DNA from 4 places in the Ciceribacter sp. RN22 genome. Region 2 is predicted to be linked to each of the others. Evidence: predicted binding sites of a transcription regulator. Region 2 holds the regulator's gene; each other region holds the start of a gene.

Evidence for each region. Region 2 encodes LexA, which represses DNA repair genes until DNA is damaged. Its sites were predicted from a motif close to TGTTCNNNNTGTGTTCNG; they were not measured.
Region 1: NHF53_RS01560 (YifB family Mg chelatase-like AAA ATPase) is a predicted target of LexA. The motif match lies at 2,030-2,047, and genes of this name have one in related genera.
Region 3: ruvC (crossover junction endodeoxyribonuclease RuvC) is a predicted target of LexA. The motif match lies at 1,669-1,686, and genes of this name have one in related genera.
Region 4: dinB (DNA polymerase IV) is a predicted target of LexA. The motif match lies at 1,759-1,776, and genes of this name have one in related genera.

The regions. Positions count from the first base shown of each region.
Region 1 covers NZ_JAMXLD010000001.1:314,583-317,787, forward strand. Annotated here, with positions in the region: gene cysK (cysteine synthase A) at 1-322, shown strand, start outside; gene NHF53_RS01560 (YifB family Mg chelatase-like AAA ATPase) at 404-1,936, opposite strand; gene gshB (glutathione synthase) at 2,138-3,085, opposite strand; gene NHF53_RS01570 (cupin domain-containing protein) at 3,174-3,205, opposite strand, start outside.
Region 2 covers NZ_JAMXLD010000001.1:1,804,748-1,807,952, reverse strand. Annotated here, with positions in the region: gene NHF53_RS08995 (VOC family protein) at 1-722, opposite strand, end outside; gene lexA (transcriptional repressor LexA) at 939-1,652, shown strand; gene NHF53_RS08985 (ComEC/Rec2 family competence protein) at 1,633-3,205, opposite strand, start outside.
Region 3 covers NZ_JAMXLD010000002.1:522,734-525,938, reverse strand. Annotated here, with positions in the region: gene NHF53_RS17510 (PIN domain-containing protein) at 1-116, opposite strand, end outside; gene NHF53_RS17505 (AbrB/MazE/SpoVT family DNA-binding domain-containing protein) at 113-397, opposite strand; gene ruvA (Holliday junction branch migration protein RuvA) at 462-1,079, opposite strand; gene ruvC (crossover junction endodeoxyribonuclease RuvC) at 1,114-1,626, opposite strand; gene NHF53_RS17490 (LLM class flavin-dependent oxidoreductase) at 1,800-2,801, shown strand; gene NHF53_RS17485 (methyl-accepting chemotaxis protein) at 3,024-3,205, shown strand, end outside.
Region 4 covers NZ_JAMXLD010000010.1:2,276-5,480, forward strand. Annotated here, with positions in the region: gene NHF53_RS22325 (DNA polymerase Y family protein) at 1-1,036, opposite strand, end outside; gene NHF53_RS22330 (ImuA family protein) at 957-1,715, opposite strand; gene dinB (DNA polymerase IV) at 1,973-3,064, shown strand; gene NHF53_RS22340 (helix-turn-helix domain-containing protein) at 3,188-3,205, shown strand, end outside.

The DNA.
Region 1 (3,205 bases), 1.5 Mb from region 2:
CGCAGACAGCCCGGTCCTGTCCGGCGGCAACCCCGGTCCTCACAAAATCCAGGGCATCGGTGCCGGCTTCGCTCCGAAGATCCTCGATACGACGATCTATGACGAGATCGTCACGGTAACCAACGACGAGGCCTTCGAGAATGCACGTCTCGTCGCCCGTCTCGAAGGCGTGCCGGTCGGCATCTCTTCCGGTGCTGCCCTCGCGGCGGCAATCAAGATCGGCCAACGCGAAGAAAACGCCGGCAAAACCATCGTCGTCGTGATTCCCTCCTTTGCCGAGCGCTATCTTTCGACCGCACTCTTCGAAGGACTCGGAGGCTGAGGCACGCGCCTTCGCGATCCGCCATCAAGAATCATCTGCCGCTGATCCGGCCGTCCCTTCGGGCGGCCGGATCTTGATTGTTTACGCCGCCGCCGACAAACGCTCGGAGGGAATACGATAGGAAATCGCCTCGGCGACATGGATACGCCCCAGCCGGTCGGCGCCGTCGAGGTCGGCAAGCGTACGGGCGACTTTCAGGACACGGTGGTAGCCGCGGGCCGAGAATCGGAACTTCTCCGCCGCATCACGCAGGAGTTGCAGGCCGGACGGGTCAGGCTCTGCGAGCGTTTCGATCAACGCCGTCGAGCAGCGGGCATTGGTCATGACCTCTGGCAGCCCGGCCAACGCGAAACGCTCCCGCTGCCGATCCCGTGCCCGCCGGACGCGCCGCGCGACCTCCGCACTCGGCTCGGCGGCCATCGGGCGGATAAGATCGGTTGCCGCGACTGCGGGGACGTCGATGCGAATATCGATCCGGTCCATCAGTGGACCGGAAATCCGCCCCTGATACTCGGTGAGACAGCGCGGCCCTCTGGCACAGCTGTGCCCCGGCTCGCCCGCAAGCCCGCAGCGGCACGGATTCATGGCCGCTATCAGCTGGAAATCGGCGGGATAGGTGACACGATGGTTGGCACGGGCGATCACGCATTCACCCGTTTCCAGTGGCTGCCGCAATGCATCGAGCACCTGCGGCGCGAATTCCGGCAGCTCGTCGAGAAAAAGCACGCCTTTGTGGGCGAGTGACGCCTCTCCGGGCTTCGCCCGCAACCCGCCGCCGACGAGAGCCGCCATCGTGGCGGAATGATGCGGCGTGCGAAACGGTCGCCGGTCGGAGAGCTTGCCGCCGGACAGTTGCCCGGCGATCGAATGGATCATCGAGACTTCGAGGAGCTCGGGCGCAGAGAGAGCGGGCAGGATCGACGGCAGGCGCGAGGCCAGCATGGATTTGCCGGAACCGGGAGGACCAACCATCAGGAGGTTGTGGCCGCCGGCTGCCGCCACTTCGAGAGCACGCTTCGCACTCTCCTGACCGCGAATGTCGGCGAGATCTGGCAGATTGGCGGAAAGCGCACGAACGGCCGGCTCGGGTCGCGAGAGCACCTGGGTTCCCCGAAAGTGATTGGCGAGCGCAATCAGGCTACGCGGCGCCAGAATGTCGATCTCCGCCCCGGCCCACGCCGCCTCGGGTCCGCTGTCGGCGGGGCAGATCAGACCCTTGCCAAGCGCATTGGCGCCAATCGCCGCCGGCAGCGCACCGGCAATCGGGGCAATTGTTCCGTCGAGATTGAGTTCGCCGATGACCACGTAATCCGAAAGCGCATCACCGGGAATGGCGCCGAGTGCCGCCATGAGGCCGAGCGCAATGGGAAGATCGAAATGCGAACCTTCCTTAGGCAGGTCGGCCGGTGCGAGGTTGACCGTGACGCGCTTCGGCGGCAAAGCGAGCCCCGAAGCATGCAAGGCCGCTTGCACCCGTTCGCGACTCTCGGCGACCGCCTTGTCTGGCAGACCGACGATCTGCATGCCGATCTTGCCCGGCGCGACCATCACCTGCACGTCGACAGGAACCCCTTCGATGCCCTGAAATGCAACCGTACTGACACGCGCAACCATCGCCCGCCCCCTCGATCTGCCCCCTGGCATGGCGGGAAAATACATCTTCCGCGCGCTACCGATCGAACACTGACACGGATTTCAGGCAATGACAAGAACATTTGCAGAACAGATGTGCGCAATATTCCCGCATAGGTTTTAGATCGGTTGCATCCGAGAACAAACATCGTACGCCGTGGGCAGTAACGCCGCCCGGCAGTCTCAGGCGCGCTTTCTCTCGATTGCGTCCCACAGCAGGGCGGCAATGTCAGCGCCACCGAAACGCTTCACTTCACGGAGGCCGGTCGGCGACGTGACGTTGATCTCCGTCATGTAGTCGCCGATCACGTCGATGCCGACGAGGAGGAAACCGCGCTCTCTCAACGCCGGACCGATACGGGCGCAGATTTCCTTCTCCCGCGCCGTCAGTTCCGTCGCCTCGGCACGTCCGCCGACATGCATATTGGAACGGCTGTCAGTCTCGGCCGGCACGCGGTTGATTGCGCCCACCGGTTCCCCGTCAACGAGGATGATGCGCTTGTCGCCCTTGCGGACGTCCGGCAGGTAAGCCTGCGCGATGAAGGGCTCACGGAAGACCTGATGGAACATTTCCAGCAGCGAGGAGAAATTGCGATCGTCGCGGGTGGTATGGAAGACGCCGGCGCCACCATTGCCATAGAGCGGCTTCAAGATGATATCGCCCATTTCCTCACGGAAGCGCGCGATCTCGTCGTTGTCGCGGGTAATCAGCGTCGGCGGCATCAGGTCGGCAAACTCGGTGACGAATATCTTCTCCGGCGAATTACGGACCCAGGCCGGATCGTTCACGACCAACGTCTTCGGATGAATCCGTTCGAGAAGATGGGTCGAGGTGATGTAGGCCATGTCGAACGGCGGGTCCTGCCGCAGCAGGACGACATCCATCGTGGAGAGGTCGACGCGCTCCGGCGCTCCAAGCGTGAAGTGGTCGCCCTTGACGTCGCGCAGCTCCATCGGCTCGACGGTCGCAAAAACCCGCCCGTCACGCATGGTCAGCCGGTCGGGCGTGTAATGAAACAGACGGTAGCCACGCGCCTGCGCCTCGAGACTCATCGCGAAGGTGGAGTCGCCTGCAATTCCGATGCCGGACACATGGTCCATCTGGACCGCGATATTGGTGATCTTCGCCATTGCCTGCCCCTCGTTGAAAGCAGGTCAGATGTAGGTCGCCGCCGCCGCGATGGCAACGTCGCGGCGTCCTAATTTTCTGAACCTCGGTTCAACCGAAAAAGCCCCGACCAGACGGAGAGC
Region 2 (3,205 bases):
GCGTCGAGCCCGAAATAGCCGGTGAGACCGGCAGGTGTCAGCACCTCGATCTTCGCGTTTGCCGAAGGGACGACGAGACCGAAGGAATGCGCCTCGATCTCTCGCTGGTGGAAGACGGTTTCCAGCACCTCCTGGAAGTCGGAGGGGTTTTCCTCCGTCAGCACGACCGCCGAGACGCCCGTCACGCCATTGTCGTGGCGTTCGAGCGCCGCACGATCCGCCGGCAGTGGATTGACCCGTTCGCAGGAGAAGAGGAGAAAATCGGGCGCGCGCAGGTCCGCGGCGAAGGCAAGCCTGAACGAGGCCGTCGCCTCGGTGCCATCCGGCAACCTCAAGGGCCGCGAAAAGTGCAGGATTTCGCCCGCGGAGAGGCCGTGCTCGGTATAGATCGCATGGTCCGCGGCCGCATCCGTCGAGGCAACCGCTATTCCCGACAGTCCCTCGCCGTCCGACATGCGGAAGCGGAAGGCGCGGTCGCGGGCGACGAAGACGTTGCCTTTGCGGGCGGCCTCTTCGCACGCCTCCCGGCTCGCCACGGCGAGTGGCTCCAGATAGGTCTTGTCGGAGAAAAAGACGCAGGCGTTCTCGGTGCCGAAGGGATGCAGCGCATCGGCGGCGACCGTGAAGCCGAGCACGCCGAGCCGCTCGCGCGCAGCCTTCAGCCCGTGCACGGGCAAGACGATGTGATCGACGCCACGCGGCGCCTCGATGGCAGTGGACATTCCGCTCCCTCCTTGTCGGTCACGTTTGATGTGCGCGATTTGCCTTCCCTTTGCAAGGCGAACCAGCCCCCGCCCGGCAGCAGCCCGGAACGGGTGGATGCACGGGAAAAATGCGCCGGAGCTCCAATTGCTTACCAATATTTAAGTACTTGCGGAACACATATGGAACAGATAGTGTATGTTCTGGATTTGTTTCATACGACGGGGCTCTGGATCATGCTGACGCGCAAGCAACAGGAACTGCTTCTCTTCATTCACGAGCGGATGAAGGAATCGGGCGTGCCGCCGTCGTTCGACGAAATGAAGGACGCGCTCGACCTCGCCTCGAAATCCGGCATCCACCGCCTCATCACGGCGCTCGAGGAGCGTGGCTTCATTCGGCGTCTGCCGAACCGGGCCCGGGCGCTGGAGGTGATCAAGCTGCCGGAAGCCTATTCCTCCAGCCTGCAGCCGCGGCGGGGTTTCTCGCCGAGCGTGATCGAGGGAAGCCTCGGCAAGGGACAGCCGGCGCCTGCCGCCAAGCCGCCTGCAGAGGAGCGCTCGAGTTCCGTCGCCGTCCCCGTCATGGGCCGCATCGCGGCCGGCGTGCCGATCTCGGCGATCCAGCACAACACCCACGAAATCACCATTCCGGCAGAGATGCTCGGTTCAGGCGAGCACTATGCGCTCGAGGTCAAGGGTGATTCGATGATCGAGGCCGGCATTCTCGACGGCGACACGGTCATCATCCGCAACGCCAGCAACGCAACGCCCGGCGACATCGTCGTGGCACTCGTGGATGACGAAGAGGCGACGCTGAAGCGCTTCCGCCGCCGGGGCGATTCGATCGCGCTCGAGGCTGCGAACCCGGCATACGAAACCCGCATCTTCGGCCCCGATCGTGTCAAGATCCAGGGCAAGCTCGTCGGTCTCATCCGCCGCTATCACTGACCTGTGCCATGGGAGCGCGCTTCGCGGGCTGTTCGTCGGCGAAGCTGCCGGTTCGCCAATCGTAAAGGCGATGCCGCTGCCACGGCCTGTCGAGAGTGGTGAACGCCGTGCGCTGGCGGATGTCCCGATCGTCGTAATTTCCAAGATAGAACTCGGTTGCGCCCATGCGCCGTAGCGCTTCGGCATCGATCATCCTCGCGCCGGAGCGGCAGACGCCGAAGGGTGGACGACGCGGCGTAATCACGAGGTCGGCGACGTCACATGCGACGCCGAGAAGTGCCTGATCCTCGACCGTCGCGACGCGCCATCCTTTCTCAAGCCGTGCGATACACCAGGACTTTCCGGTGCAGCGGAAGCGGCCGGGGATCGCCGCTTCGAACTGCCGCCGCATCGTCTCGCGAACGGTCCGGATCTGTCCTGCGGAAAACCGGTCCGTTCCGGTCGCCCGGACTTCGGTGACAGGATCGTCTGCGCTGCGGAGCGGGCCGAGATGATCGGGACGCGCAAGCGCGTGCTGCCATTGGGAGAAGAGGAAGTCCGCCGGCTTGCTGCGGTTGGTCGCAATCGTCCTGCCGTCGACAGCGGGCAGCCCCGCCAGCCGTCCGTCCTCCGAGACGATGAGGTCGGCGGTGTCTTCCGCCGGCAGGAGGATCGCAAGCCCGATCACCGCGGCAAGCACTGCCGCACCGATCCAGCGCAGCCGCGTATGCAGCAGGGTGAGCAGCAGGAGCCCCGTGGAGGCGAGCGGCAGAAACCAGTCCCCGAACCGGCCGAAGGATGTCCCCTCGCTCCAGCTCGCAACCGTGGTCGCGATCACGATGACGATCTCGAGGCCCTCGCCAGCGAGAATTAGAAAGGGCGTATCGAGGCCGAACGGCATGAGCAGCATTGCCGCAAGCGCCGCCGGCATCACCACCACGGAGATGATCGGCATTGCCGCGAGATTCGCGACGAGACCGTAAGGTGCCAGTCGATGGAAATGGGCGACGGCGAAGATCGCCGTCGCCAGTCCGCCGATCAGCGACGTCACGAAGGTGCCCGCCGCGAAATTCCACAGGAAGGAAAGGATCTTCCGACCGGGGAAGTCCGGCGCGTAGCGCGATTGCCGCGCTGCACCCCGTCGCCAGCCATCGTAGCCGGCAATCAGTCCTGCGGTGGCGGCAAACGACATCTGGAAGCTCGCACCGAGCACCTGTGACGGCCAAACGGCGACAATGACGATCGCCGCCAGTGCGAGGTTGCGCAGGCTGATCGCCGGGCGGTCGAACAGGACGGCAACCAGCATGATCGCCGTCATCAGAAAAGCGCGGATAGCGGAGACCTGCGAGCCGGAGATCATCAGGTAGAGGAAGGTAGCGGCCAGCGCGGCCATGGCAGCGATCTTCTTGATCGGCCAGGACTGGGCGATTGCCGGCGAGAGGCTGAGCAGCTTGCGCAGGCCGACAAAGAAAATGCCAGCGGCAAGTGCCATGTGGAGGCCGGAAATCGCTGTGATGTGCGCCAGTCCCGAAAGGCGCAGCGCCTCCGTCGTCGCCGCCGACATCGATCGCCGG
Region 3 (3,205 bases), on a different contig from region 2:
ATATAGGCGGGGTCCCCGGCCGAGCGCTCGGAGAGGAAACGACGAGCCCTCTCGTTCTGCTCCGGATCGTCGATGACGACCAGGCGCAACAGGATATTCGTATCGACGCCGATCATTTCCGGCCTTCGTGCCATTCCCGCGTGATCCGCGCGTCATCCTCGGCGGCGGCATCCATGATCGCCTCGTCCATATCCTCGGCGGTCATGCCCGCACCAAAGGGAGGCTTGCCCAGAACGCCCGCGAGATCGGCCAGTTTCTTGTTCTTCGGGGTGGCCACCACCTGCCCGTTACGCACCGTCACGTAGAAGCGGGTGCCCGGAGCGAGGTTCAACTGGTCGCGCACGTCCTTCGGGATCGTGAGCTGTCCTTTCGAGGTCATCGTCGTCAATGCGCCCATCTCTCGCCCTCCGGCTCCGTGTTCTTGCGGCAATAGTACCAGTAAGATGCCGGGTATCAAATTCTCACCGCGACAGCTCCTTCAGCCCCAGCCGGATGAGCTTGGCGCTGTCGGCGCCTTCGCCGGCATTCTTGAGCGCCGCTGCCACGGCATTTGCGGCTTGTTCGCGCGAATAGCCGAGATTGGTGAGCGCCGAGACGGCGTCGGAGACCGGGGCAGGGGCGACGCCTTCGCCGAGCTCCTGCTTCAGGCCGATCGTGCCGGCCGCGTCGCCGGCGAAGGCGGGTGCCTTGTTCTTGAGTTCGGTGACGATGCGCACCGCGACCTTCGGCCCGACGCCCGGCGCGCGCGAGATCGACGTCTTGTCCTGCAGCGCGATCGCGTTGGCGAGTTCGGACGGGGTGAGGGTGGAGAGGACGGCGAGCGCCACCTTGGTGCCCACGCCCTGCACGCTCTGCAGCAGGTTGAACCATTCCCGTTCCAGTGCGGTCAGGAAGCCGAAGAGCTTCAGCTGGTCCTCCCGGACATAGGTTTCGATGAAGAGCACGGCCGCCTCGCCGGCGGAGCCGAGCTTCGAGAGCGTGCGCGAGGAGCAGTGGGCGATGTAGCAGACGCCGTGGACGTCGATCAGGGCGTAGTCGCTGCCGATTTCCTCGATGGTGCCTTTGAGCTTGCCGATCATGAAGTGTGATCCGTCGGGTGGTGGGGGCGAATTGTCAACCGGTGGCGAGAACCCTGCGCATCCGCTCGCCGCCGCGATTGTGGGCGTGGCAGATGGCGATCGCCAGCGCGTCGGCGGCGTCGTTGCCCTTGAACTCGGCCTTCGGCATCAGGATCTTCAGCATCATGTGGATCTGCTGCTTTTCTCCGTGGCCGACGCCGATCACCGACTTCTTCACCGCGTTCGGCGCGTATTCGGAGACCGGCAGGCCGGCGCGGGCCGGAACCAGCATGGCAACGCCGCGCGCCTGGCCGAGCTTCAGCGTCGCGACCGCGTCCTTGTTCACGAAGGTCTGTTCGACCGCCGCCTCGTCGGGCTTGTAGGCATGGACGATCTCGGCAAGTCCGTCATGCAGCTGGCAGAGGCGCGAGGCGAGATCCATGTCTCCGTCCGAGGTCACGGTGCCGGAGGCGACGAAACGCAGGCTGTTGCCGAGCGTCTCGATGACGCCCCAGCCGGTGCGTCTGAGGCCCGGATCGATACCGATGATGCGAATCGCACTTTGCATGGTTCACCCTATTCCGTCTCCCGGAGGGTTTGCCAGCAAAATGTGAACAAAACAAAAACATTCAACAACAAGGGATCGTGATCGCCGCCGCGCCGGCTTCGGGCTGGCAATCGCACTCCGGCTTTCTAAATAGAGTTTTCCGACCACGAGAGAACGAGACGCAGGGGCTGCCGATGATACCTTTTTCGATCCTCGACCTTTCACCGGTCGCCGAGGGACACACCGTCGGCGAGGCGCTGGACGCGTCACGGCGAATGGCACAGAAGGCCGAGGCCTGCGGCTACAAGCGCTTCTGGCTCGCCGAGCATCACGGCATGCCGGGGATCGCCAGCGCCGCCACCTCGATCGTCATCGCCCATGTCGGAGCGGCCACCTCGCGCATCCGCATCGGGTCCGGCGGTGTCATGCTGCCCAATCACTCGCCGCTCGTAATCGCCGAGCAGTTCGGTACGCTGGAGGCGCTCTTTCCCGGCCGCGTCGACCTCGGCCTCGGCCGTGCGCCGGGCACCGACATGCGCACGGCCCGCGCCCTTCGCCGCAATCTCGAAGCCTCCGCCGACAGCTTTCCGCGCGACATCATTGACCTGCAGCGGCTGCTGGGCCCCCGGCAGGAGGAGCAGGCAGTGATCGCGGTGCCCGGCAACAACAGCAATGTGCCCCTCTGGCTTCTCGGCTCCAGCCTCTACAGCGCCCATCTCGCCGCGGCGCTCGGCCTGCCTTACGCCTTCGCCTCGCATTTCGCGCCCGACCAGATGATGGAGGCGATCGCGATCTACCGTGAACGGTTCGAACCGTCGGAGCAGTTGCAGAAGCCTCATGTGATGGTCGGGGTGATGGGGGTCGCCGCCGAGACAGATGCCGAGGCGCAGCATCTCTTCACGTCGGCGCAGCAGCAGTTCGTCAATCTGAGGCGCAATGTTCGCCGACCGTTCCCCCGTCCGGTCGAGACGATGGACGGGTTCTGGTCCGACGTCGAGCGGATGGGTGTCGAGCACACCTTGCGTTACGCGGTGGTCGGCGCGTCCTCGACCGCGGAAGAGAAACTCACCCGCTTCCTCGACGAGACGGGCGCCGACGAGCTCATCATTTCGACGCCGGTCCACGATGTCGAGGCCCGGCTGCAGTCGATCGAAATTTTCAGTACCTTCTCAGGGGTGATGCAACCTGCCCACTGAGGCCGGCCGGAGCGCGAGATTTGTTGTCTCCGAGGTCATTTTCATCGGCTTTTCAGCGCTTTTGTGAGATGTTGCCCGCCAAATTAACCGGCGTTTAAGTAAAGCTTCCCAAGGGTAGAAGCATCACGGTCCGTTCTGGCGCCGCGCTCGCTCGCGAGCCGTCGAACCGTTTCAAGGGGAACTGCGCCGAAAAGGCGCGATGCGGGAAGGCTGGATAGAGTGATGCATTACCGGTTCAATTCACTGTCCTCGAAAGTCATTGGTATCTTTCTTCTGCTCACGGCGGCGTCGGTCGGCGTGCTGAACGTTCTTGCCTATTACACGTCGAGCAGCATTTTCGGTCGCCAGACCTATCATGCGATGGAGAGCACGCTCACCTTCCGCGGCGACATGCTGAAGGAACA
Region 4 (3,205 bases), on a different contig from region 2:
ATTGAACCTCGGGGTGTGGTTCGACGAGGGTGGCGGCAAGGCTGAGCTTCTCGATGCCGAAGCCGGGTTCGATCCTCTCGAAACGATCGCGGAAGAGCTTCATCAGCCAGGCAACATCACGAACCGGCTTTGCGGTGCCGGCCCTGAGCGCCTGCATGGTGTTGTCGACGCGGTGAATGACGAGGTCGGTGCGACGCACGCCGAGTCCGCGCTGTTCGAGCTCGAGGCAAAGCTGGCGCACCAGCCGGCCGACGTACTTCTCGATGGTTTCCGCAGCGCCGATCGGTTCGGCAAAGAGCTTGTGCAGTTCGATCAGGTCCGCCGGCCGGATCGGATCGATGGGCTCCGCGACCCTCCCGAGCATTTGGTCGAGACGGCGCCCGACCTCCGGGCCGAAGCGAAGAGCCAAAGGGGCGCGCGGCGTCGCTTCCAGATCGGCGACAGTGGCAAAGCCGAGGGTGCGGAGTCGGGCAACGGTCTCGACCGGCAATCGTAACGATGACAGCGGCAAGCGCCCTACGACGCTGGCGGTCTCTCCGCGCGGGACGATGACGGTCCCGCGACTTGTGCTCCGGGCCAGCGCATGCGCGGCGCCCCAGGTGTCGGCGATGGCCGCACGGGCCGCAAGGCCTCGCGCGCGGAAACGATTGACGAGGCCGGACAGCATTAGCTCCTCGCCACCCTGAAGGTGATCGGCGCCTTCGGTGTCCATGACGATCCCGTCCGGAGGATCCATGGCAACAACAGGAGAATATTGTGACAAGGCCCATAGCGTCAGACGTTCGAGAGCTGCACGGTCCGCCACCGGATCGGCGTCGATCATCATCAGCCCCTGGACCAGCGCCTGCGCCTTGGCCGCCGGCATGCCGACATGAAGTCCGTGTTGGAGAGCCGCCTTGTCGGCCGCGGCAATCCACCGCTTCGAACCGCTCCTGGCGATTACCGCGAGCGGGGTTTCAACGGGCAGCGAGGGATCGGCGCGTCTCACCCGATCCGTCGCCAGCGTCGGAAGAAAGACAGATACGACCCTGACCATCACATGCACCTAAGACAAATTCCGCGCTCTCTCCTGCCCTCACCCGGATCAGTTCCGCGAGCCATCGCGCCCGCCCGACGCCCGGCACCGGCAACGGTTCGGACGGCAGAACCGAGATCCGCCACCGCGTTGCCGCAGCCGTCGGCGAACCGAAGTCGGAGGCTTCGCTCTGGCGCCGCCAGCGGCGGATCACCAGACCCAATGTGCCCGACTTCTCAGCGGCAAGCTGCAGCCGGCGCGACACCGTCATCGGCAGGCGCACGAGTTCGGCGACGACGGCCCCGAGGCCGCCATAGCGCAGCGCCTCCTCGAAGCTGGCGAGCATCGTCTCTTCCTTGTCGCACTCGACGAAGATGACGCGGTCGGGGTGAAGCCCGACCTGAGCGAGTGCCGGAAAGAAGAGATCGAAGCGCGTGAGGCACCAGACCACCTTGCCGGTGGTTCGAGCAGCGATGCCCCCGACGAAGAGCGCGGCCGCCGCCCCGTCAATTGCACCGTTTCCACCACCCGCCACCTCATGCAGGGCGCCGCAGGCAAGTCCGCCACCCGGCAGGCGCGCATCGATCTCCGGCACGCCGAACGGAAGAACGCTTCGATGGCGCGAGCCCGCCCCCTCCAGGTTGGCGATCTTCTCGCGCAACTCGTCGAGGACAGTGTTCGAGATGGAGGCGGCAGTCATGGTCTTCTTTCGCAGCCCGTTTTCGGCTTGAGAAACTGGCATATGTTCTGTATTTGTTCTTTTGCTGAAAACGAGTCAATGCGCATACGACCCGTCAAAGTTGAGAGGCGATGCCAGGCTGGTGAATCCGCGAAAGGATTCAAACCGATGAACGGATCGGAAATTTTTCTCATGCGATCGCGTTTTGGCGTCAACCGGCGGGAAATGCGGCAAGCATATCCCATATTCGGGTTCATAATGCGGACGGAAGCGGGTCCATGACAGACGAAGAAGGCCAGGGCCGGCCGCGCAAGATCGTTCATATCGACATGGATGCCTTCTACGCATCGGTCGAGCAGCGCGACAATCCCGAGCTGAAGGGTTTGCCGGTCGCCGTCGGCAGTCCTGCCGCCCGCGGCGTGGTGGCAGCGGCAAGCTACGAAGCGCGTAAATTCGGCGTTCACTCGGCGATGCCCTCGGTGACGGCCAGGCGCAAATGCCCCGACCTGATCTTCGTCCCGCCACGCTTCGACGTCTACAAGGCTGTGTCGTCGCAGATCCGCGCAATCTTCGCCGAATACACGGCATTGATCGAACCGTTGTCGCTCGACGAGGCCTATCTCGACGTCACCGAAAACCTGAAGGGCATGGAGATCGCGACCGAGATCGCCGCGGAAATCCGCGCGAGGATCAAGGTCGCGACGGGACTGAACGCGTCAGCGGGAATTTCCTACAACAAGTTCCTGGCCAAGATGGCGAGCGATCTCAACAAGCCGAACGGCCAGGCCGTTATAACACCGAGGAACGGACCGGGCTTCGTAGAGCGGCTTCCGATCAAGAAGTTCCACGGTGTCGGACCGGCGACCGCCGAGAAGATGCATCGGCTCGGCATCGAGACCGGCGCGGATCTCAAGGCACAGACGCTCGCGTTTCTCGTTCAGCATTTCGGGAAGTCGGGACCATATTTCTACGGGATCGCCCGTGGGATCGACAATCGCGAGGTCCGACCGGACCGGGTGCGAAAATCGGTCGGCGCCGAAGACACATTCGCGGAGGACATTCATTCCTTTGAGTTGGCACGAGAAGGACTTCGGCCGTTGATCGAAAAGGTATGGGGTTATTGCGAGGCCAATGAGATTGGCGCCAAGACCGTGACGCTGAAGGTCAAGTTTGCCGATTTCAGCCAGATCACCCGCAGCAGGACCTTTCCTCAAGCACTGCCGGCAATCGCCGATCTTGAAGACGTCGTCGGCATCCTTCTCGCGCCGGTCTTTCCACCGAAGAAGGGAATTCGTCTCCTCGGCGTCACGCTGTCTTCGCTGGAGCAGCGGGCGTTATCGACGGAACCGCAACTGCAGCTGGCGCTCTAGATGCTGTGGCTGCGAGATGGCAGTTGGAACTCCTCGCCGTTGGCGCCTGGGCTGCCGGTATTGATGCAATCATAGTTTGCATCTATGGTGACAATTCAATTCTTTCGGCGACAAGACGGAATGGTGGCAACTCACAAGAAA